2 linked regions of the Longibacter salinarum genome follow. The protein of the gene in region 2 binds, or shares a complex with, the protein of the main gene of each other region. Links are inferred from orthologs where the notes say so. Each region holds a gene or a part of one and is shown on either strand. Other genes may lie near its edges.

Evidence for each region.
Region 1: the proteins of secY (region 2) and CRI94_RS10040 are in contact, whole or in part, in a crystal structure (PDB 3DIN), measured with the Thermotoga maritima proteins. The link is inferred for Longibacter salinarum from one-to-one orthologs. Residues at the interface, in WP_004081795.1 of Thermotoga maritima: Glu108, Gly109, Glu110, Glu111, Ala236, Glu237, Arg238, Arg239, Ile240, Thr241, Ile242, Gln243, Tyr244, Ala245, Arg246, Arg247, Val248, Thr249, Gly250, Arg251, Arg252, Val253, Tyr254, Gly256, Ala257, Ser258, Thr259, Tyr260, Leu261, Pro262; in WP_004082002.1 of Thermotoga maritima: Glu261, Ala262, Arg263, Lys300, Ala301, Arg302, Thr303, Ile304, Ile305, Leu323, Tyr324, Asp325, Pro326, Val329, Ser330, Tyr333, Ile336, Lys340, Phe345, Val349, Glu363, Phe364, Tyr374, Ser375, Gly376, Gly377, Glu393, Ile395, Thr482, Ser483.

What each region holds. Positions count from the first base shown.
Region 1 is NZ_PDEQ01000004.1:401,867-406,272, reverse strand. Bases 114-4,204 are described here. They hold CRI94_RS10040 (preprotein translocase subunit SecA), read right to left. Parts: upstream 3,836-4,204; coding sequence 314-3,835; downstream 114-313. Other genes in these bases: recN (DNA repair protein RecN), read right to left, coding at 114-183. Also shown: more of recN, read right to left, coding at 1-113; type IX secretion system protein PorQ, read left to right, coding at 4,405-4,406. UniProt on the Escherichia coli protein: Required for protein export, interacts with the SecYEG preprotein conducting channel.
Region 2 is NZ_PDEQ01000001.1:863,717-866,993, reverse strand. What follows is about bases 308-3,269. They hold secY (preprotein translocase subunit SecY), read left to right. Parts: upstream 308-1,109; coding sequence 1,110-2,429; downstream 2,430-3,269. Other genes in these bases: map (type I methionyl aminopeptidase), read left to right, coding at 2,533-3,269; rplO (50S ribosomal protein L15), read left to right, coding at 510-977; rpmD (50S ribosomal protein L30), read left to right, coding at 308-343. Outside these bases: rpsE (30S ribosomal protein S5), read left to right, coding at 1-25; more of rpmD, read left to right, coding at 158-307; more of map, read left to right, coding at 3,270-3,277. UniProt on the Escherichia coli protein: The central subunit of the protein translocation channel SecYEG. Consists of two halves formed by TMs 1-5 and 6-10.

The sequences.
Region 1 (4,406 bases), on a different replicon or contig from region 2:
CTTCTTCGCGTCCTGACGTACGACGTCCGTGTTTGCGCGCTCGCCCAGGATCATGTTGAGCGCACCGAGAAGGATCGACTTTCCCGCCCCGGTTTCACCAGTAATGATATTCAGTCCGCTCCCGAACTCGACATCGAGTTCTTCAATGAGTGCATAGTCGCGTACGTACAGCGAGCGAAGCATGAGTCACTGGGGATTGCGAGCGGCAGGGGACGTGTCGGTGCGTCCGCGATCCTAGAGACCGGGATGCATCCAGCACGGGGCGGGGGCCGGGCGCGACGGAGCGTGCATGCGTTCGGGGCGGCGCCGGAGGTTAGGAGAGTTCGGGATCCTTCACACGCGTCCAGCTACCATTCCGAACCTTCTTCTTCGCGTACTTCCACTTCTCGGTTTTCTCCTCACCGGTGGAATTGTTGCGGATGGTGACCTTGTCGTTGCGCCCCGGCTCGTCCTCGACGACGACCGGTTCCTGCGGCGCGTCTGCGGAGGGATCGCGTTCAGCGGCTTCATTCTGTCCGTCTCCGCCTCCCTTGACGTTGTACGTCGGATCCATCGAGTCGTGGCGCGTTTTCGCGCGACGGCGATCGAGGCGACCTTTCGGCTGCTTGCCTCGTCCATCGGCTTTGGAAAGGTCGTCCTTCTTCGTGTCGACGACCGGACCAGAACGGAAGACAAGCGAAACGACCTCGCGGCCGACGTCTGCCATCAGGTCGGCAAAGAGTTCGTACGCCTCCATCTTGTATTCGACAACCGGATCCTTCCGGCCGAAGGAACGAAGGTTGATTCCCTCTTTCAGTTCGTCGAGCTCGCGCAGGTGTTCGGTCCACTTGGCGTCGACCGTCTGCAGCATCGCGGTGCGCTCCAGCGAATCGCTGACCTCCTGGCCGTTCGTTTCGACCGCCTCTTCCGTCTCCATGACGGTGCGGATCAGGCGCTGACCATCCGTGAAGTCGATGTAGATCTGGTCGGGGGCCTCGTCGCCTCGTTCGTCAACCAGCTGCTTGAGCGGCTGGTAGAAGTTCTGCGCGATGGCGCGACGCTTCTCCTGATAATAGTTCGTTGCGGCGTCGAAGGCGCGATCGGTGACCCCGTCGGCGCCGACCTGCATGAACGTCTCGCGGTCCATGTCGAAGTCGAAGGCGAGCACGCGCAGCATCTCCTCGCGGAGGCCCGCCAGGTTGCCGTCGCCGTAGTACTTGTCGACCATGGCCTCGATGACCTCGTGCAGCATGTTGAGGATCTGGCCGTGGAAGCGGTCGCCCGTCAGTGCCTCGCGGCGACGCTTATAAATGACTTCGCGCTGAGCGTTCAGCACGTCATCGTATTCGAGCTGGCGTTTACGGATGGCGAAGTTATTCTGCTCGACCTTCGACTGCGCCCGCTTGATGCTCTTGTTGATCCACGGGTGCGTGATCACGGCCCCTTCCTCAAGGTTGAGGCGGTCCATGATCTTGGCGACGCGGTCGGAGCCGAAGAGGCGCATCAGCTCATCCTCGAGCGAGACGAAGAACTGGCTCTCGCCCGGATCGCCCTGACGACCGGACCGACCGCGAAGCTGCAGGTCGATACGGCGAGATTCGTGTCGCTCCGAACCGACGATAGCGAGGCCGCCGAGATCGCGGACCTCATCGGTAATCTTGATGTCGGTACCACGACCGGCCATGTTCGTGGCGATGGTGACGGCGCCGCGGCGTCCCGCTTCGGCGACGACGTCGGCCTCCTGCTTGGCGCGGTCCCGCTTGGCGTTGAGCACGTTGTGGCGGATGCCGGCGCGCTTCAGCATGCGGCTGATCTGCTCCGATACTTCGACCGAGGCCGAACCGACGAGGACGGGCTGGCCTTTGTCATTGTATTCCTGAACGCGCTCGACGACGGCGTTGTACTTCTCGCGCTTCGTCTTGAAAACCAGATCATCCAGGTCGTCGCGCCGGATGGGCTCGTGGGTCGGGACGACCACGACGTCGAGCTCGTAGATGTCGCCAAATTCCTCCGCCTCGGTTTCGGCCGTACCCGTCATGCCCGACAGCTTGTCGTACATGCGGAAGTAGTTCTGGAGCGTGACCGTCGCGTAGGTCTGCGTGGCGGCCTGCACCTCCACCTTCTCCTTTGCCTCGATGGCCTGGTGGAGTCCCTGGGAGTAGCGGCGGCCTTCGAGGACACGACCGGTGTGCTCGTCGACAATCTGGACTTTTCCGTTCTCGACGATGTACTCGGTGTCGCGCTCGTACAGCGTGAACGCCTTCAAGAGCTGCTCAATACCGTGCAGCCGTTCAGCACGCTCGGAATACGTGTTGTAGATCTCGCGCTTCTTTTCTTGCTGCTCCTTCTCGAGCTCGCGCTTGTCATTCAGGAGTTTGTTTTCGCGCTTCTCGGCGCTGATGTCGCGCGACCGCAGGTCCTCCTCCAGATCCTTGACGGCCTGCTCGTGATCCTCCTCGACCTGGGCGATCTCCTCCCCAATGACGGGAAGGATGAACATGTCTTTGGTCTGGTCCATGATGTCGGCCATGAACTCCTGGCCTTTCTCCGTCATCTCGATGGAGCGCTGCTTCTCATCGATCGAGAAGTAGAGCGCCTCATCGACGAACGGCATGCGCTTCGCATTCTCCTGCAGATAGAAATACTCCGTCTGCTGGCGAAGGCGCTCGACGCCCGGCTCCTGCAGCAGCTTCTGCAGGCGGCGGTTCTTGGGGTAGCCCCGCGTGGCGCGGAGGAGGGCAAGACCGGCTTCCTCCTCAAGTTCGCGAGCGCGGTTTTTGTCCCCGTCCTCTTCGGCCTCGTGCATGGCCTCGATCTTCTCTTCCGCCTCTTTGGTGAGGCGACGCACGATCTTGCGCTGCGCCTGCACGAGCTTCTCGACCGGGTCACGTAGCTCGCCGAACTGGTTCTCGTCGGCGTCCGGAACCGGGCCAGAAATGATGAGCGGCGTCCGGGCCTCATCAATGAGGACCGAGTCGATCTCATCAATGATGGCGAAATGGTGGCCGCGCTGCTGCAGCTGGTCGGGGCGGACGACGAAGGAGTTGTCGCGCAGGTAGTCGAAGCCGAACTCGTTATTCGTTCCGTACGTGATGTCGGCTTCGTAGGCGGCGCGGCGACCGCGGGAGTGCGGCTGATACTGGTCGATGCAGTCGACCTCGAGTCCGTGGAACTCAAAGAGCGGCCCCATCCACTCCGCATCACGCTGTGCGAGATACGGGTTCACCGTCACGAGGTGACAGCCGCGCCCGGCCAGGGAGTTCAGGTAGAGCGGCAGCGTCGCGACGAGCGTCTTACCTTCACCCGTCTTCATCTCCGCGATGCGTCCCTGGTGCAGGACGATTCCACCGAGGAGCTGGACATCGTACGGGATCATGTCCCACTCGATCTCCGAGCCGCCCGCGCGCCAGGTCTCTCCGACCATGCGGCGGCAGGTCTCCTTCATGACGGCGAAGGCTTCGGGCAGGATGGCATTAAGCTCATCTTCGACGCGATCATGCCACTCCTCTTCGAGGACATCCAGTTCGTCGTACAGGGCATCGCGCTCCTGCATCGAAAGAGGCTCCACGTCCGATTCGGGTAGAGCCTCCGCCACCGCACCATCCCCGCCGATTGCCGGCGACTCCGCGTCGGGCGCGTGCTTCAGGCGTTCGTTGATCTCTTCCTGTCGTGCTTCGATATCGGCGACGGCGTCGCGGATGCGCTCGCGAAAGGAGTTGGTCTTTCCACGCAGCTCGTCGTCGGACAGGGCGTCGAGCCCGTCGTAGTATTCGTTGATCTCATCAACGATCGGCCATAGCTCGTCGAGCTGACGCTGATTCCGATCTCCGAATAAATCCTTAAGCCACTTGAACATGTGTGCAGTCGGCAGCAAATGCGTGCAAGAGAAAACAACGCCCGGTCCCGCATACCCAGCCTCGATGGGAGAGACCTGCTGAGGGTCCCAGAGACAGGGATGATTCGATGGGGGCTCTCGTGAGAGCTCCGCACCGGTCGACGTGAGACAGGGGAAATGGTAAACGTGCCAACGAGGAACGTACCTCAATCGATCTATTTACCACGTCGGGAGTAGCACGCGAGGCATCTTCATCCGTTCCCTATCATGGGGGCGATGATGTCGCGGAGTGGGCTCGTCGTGGTCTCTTTCATCCGATCTCTTTTGAGCGACGGTCAGCCCACGTGATCTGGATGCAATCACCGTTGGTCACAACGCAGTTTAGGGTCCTGATATACGCATTGCGTCTTCTGCTCGTGTACGCTTCTATGCAGATGAACCGCCGATGGGGGCGTTGGGTAGGAGGGAAGGGATTGCTACATGCCGACGGAGGGAGACACCGGAGGCGCGACGCTCGTCATTTTTTGTAGGACGCACGAACCGACGTGGTACGTACAGAACAATATGCGAAGCGCTACGAACATCCTCGCAT
Region 2 (3,277 bases):
GCTGGAGAAAGTATTCAACGGGTAAGGCAGGCCCGCCGACGCGACCGGGGAGGAAGGGGTACAGCCCCTGTGAACAAAGCTCCGGTCGCGTACTCACCATCCCTGCGAGCCGGCGACACGCGTCGCCCCTCGCCTCATCGACCAACGACGTAACGCGATGGCTACACTGAAAATCACGCAGGTCCGAAGCACGAACTCTCGCTCGAAGAAGCAGCGGGACACGCTGAAGGCCCTCGGTCTGCGTAAGATCCGCCAGACCGTCGAGCAGGACGACACGCCGCAGATTCGCGGCATGATCCGCAAGGTGGCTCACCTTGTAGACGTGGAAGAGCTCGACGCGTAAGGTCTTTGCCGCAGTGATCGCCCGACCAGGCGTGTGGAGAACAGCCGTTTGGCGCTTCTCATATTCACTGCTACGACATCTCGACATCTCTACTCATGCGAGTTCGCGTCCACGCTCCGGAACGTCCGGCCGCGTCGGTGCGAGCGCCAGCCCAACGACACTGATTATGGATCTCAGCAATCTCAAGCCCGCAGAGGGCGCCACGAAAGATAAGCAGCGTCTCGGACGCGGCGTCGGTTCCGGTCGCGGTGGACACCAGTCCACGCGCGGCGACAAGGGACAGAGCAGCCGGTCCGGTTCGAAGAACCGCCCGATGTGGTTCGAGGGGGGCCAGATGCCTCTCTACCGCCGCCTCCCGAAGTTCGGCTTCACCAACAACTTTCGCGTGGAGCCCAGCATCGTCAACGTGTCGCGCATCGCGCGTCTCGTGAACGACGGTCGGATCGATGCATCCGAACCGGTCACGCCGGAGGTTCTCGATGCGGCTGGCGCCATCCGCGATCCCGAATACGTCAAGATTCTCGGTGACGGCGAGATCGACGTTGCCCTCGAGGTGTCGGCGCATGCCTTCAGCGAGAGCGCAAAGAAAAAGATCGAGGATGCGGGTGGATCGGTCACCGATCTCGACGCGTAACCTCTAATCCGTCGGCTGACAGTCTCGCCATCATCGGGACCGTCGGCCGACCGGGTTGCCCTTTCCCTCTATCTGAATCAGACGACGTGTTCGGCTCGCACCGCGGTACCCGAGCACAGACCGACGGACGTTATGGCTGGATTCGCCGAAAGTATTCGCAACATCTGGGAGATTGAGGACCTGCGGAACCGCATCCTGTATACGCTGGGTCTTCTCGTAGTCTACCGCTTTGGGACGTATGTTACGCTCCCGGGCGTCGATGCTGCGACCCTGACCGACATTAATGCGGCATCCGGAGATGGTGGCATCTTCGGCTTCCTCGACATGTTCGTCGGCGGTGCGTTCCGCCAGGCGGGCATATTTGCGTTGGGAATCATGCCGTACATTACCGCCTCGATTATCATCCAGTTGATGGGAGCGGTCGTCCCGTACTTCCAGAAGCTGCAGCGTGAGGGAGAGGACGGTCGCCGCCGAATTACACAGTTGACGCGGTATGGCACCGTTGGAATCACGGCGCTGCAGTCGATCGGTTATGCGATCAACCTGAGCTACGGTCAGACGGGGAGCGCGATCGTGATCGACAAGACGCTATTCATGATCACGACGGTTCTCGTTCTCACGAGTGGTACCGTCTTTGTCATGTGGCTCGGCGAGCGGATCAGCGAGAAGGGCATCGGGAACGGGATCTCTCTCGTCATTATGGTGGGTATCATTGCCTTCCTGCCGCAGTCGCTCTTCAACGAGATCGACATCAACGGCGACAACATCTTTATCGTCCTGATCGAGGTCGGCGTCTGGGTACTCGTTACCGCAGGGGTTGTGCTCGTCTCGCAGGGTATGCGCCGGATTCCGGTGCAGTATGCGAAGCGAGTCGTTGGACGGAAGTCCTTCGGGGGCTCGACGCAGTATCTCCCGATTCGCGTGAACGCGGCCGGTGTGATGCCGATCATTTTCGCCCAGTCGATCATGTTCATTCCGAGCACCTTCGCGTCGTTCATGCCGGATAACGAAACGGCACAGCAGATCGGCGCCTGGTTCGGCCAGATCGACAGCGTTGGCTATTCTGTGCTCTTCTTCGTGATCGTTGTCTTCTTTACCTACTTCTATACGGCGATCACGGTGAACCCACAGCAAATGGCGGACACCATGAAGCGTCAGGGTGGATTTATCCCTGGCATTCGACCGGGTAAGCAGACGAGCGAGTTCATTGATACGATCCTGACGCGGATCACGCTGCCGGGATCGGTCTTCCTCGGATTCGTGGCGATCCTGCCGTCGTTCGCTATGGCATTTGGCGTGACGCAGGGCTTCGCGATGTTCTTCGGAGGAACGAGCCTTCTGATTCTTGTCCAGGTGACGCTTGACACGCTGCAGCAGATTGAAAGTCATCTGCTCATGCGCCACTACGACGGCTTCATGAAGAGCGGTAAGATGCGCGGCCGTCGCGTGTGATCGCCGTAGAACGAGTCCGTGTCCGAATGGGTGACGGCCCCAGGTTTCGGTGATGCCTATGAACCTGTTCCAGCGGTTCGTCCAACGAATAAAAGGTGCTTTCATGATCCAACTGAAGAGCCAGCGCGAGATCGACCTGATGCGCGAGAGCGCCGATCTCGTGGGGCGTACGCTCGGTAAAGTTGCTGAGTACATCCAGCCGGGTGCGACGCTCGAAGAGCTCGACGCCATCGCGGAAGACTTTATTCGAACACACGATGCCGAGCCCGCATTCAAGGGCTATCAAGTTGGGGATAACGTTTTTCCGGGTACGCTCTGCACGTCCGTGAATGACGTGGTGGTGCACGGCATCCCAAACGATTACACGCTTCAGGAAGGCGATCTGCTTTCCGTGGACTGCGGAGTGAAGCTGAACGGCTACTACGGCGACAGCGCTTACACCTTCGCGGTAGGGGAGATCGATGACGCAGCACAGGCCCTATGTCAGACGACGTACCGGGCCTTGCATCTGGGTATCGAACAGGCCATTGTTGGTAACCGGATCGGAGACATCGGGCACGCTGTCGACGCCTACTGTTCGGAACGTGGATACGGCGTCGTACGCGATCTGGTCGGACACGGTATCGGAAAAGAGCTGCACGAGAAACCGCAGATCCCGAACTTCGGAAAGCCTGGATCGGGCCGGAAGCTTAAGCGCGGACTCACCGTCTGCATCGAGCCCATGGTTAACCAGGGCACGGCATCTGTAGATGTCGACGCTGATGGCTGGACGATCCGAGCCGCGGACGGGAAGCCTTCTGCACACTACGAACATATGATTGCGGTGGACGAGGATGAGCCGCAGATCC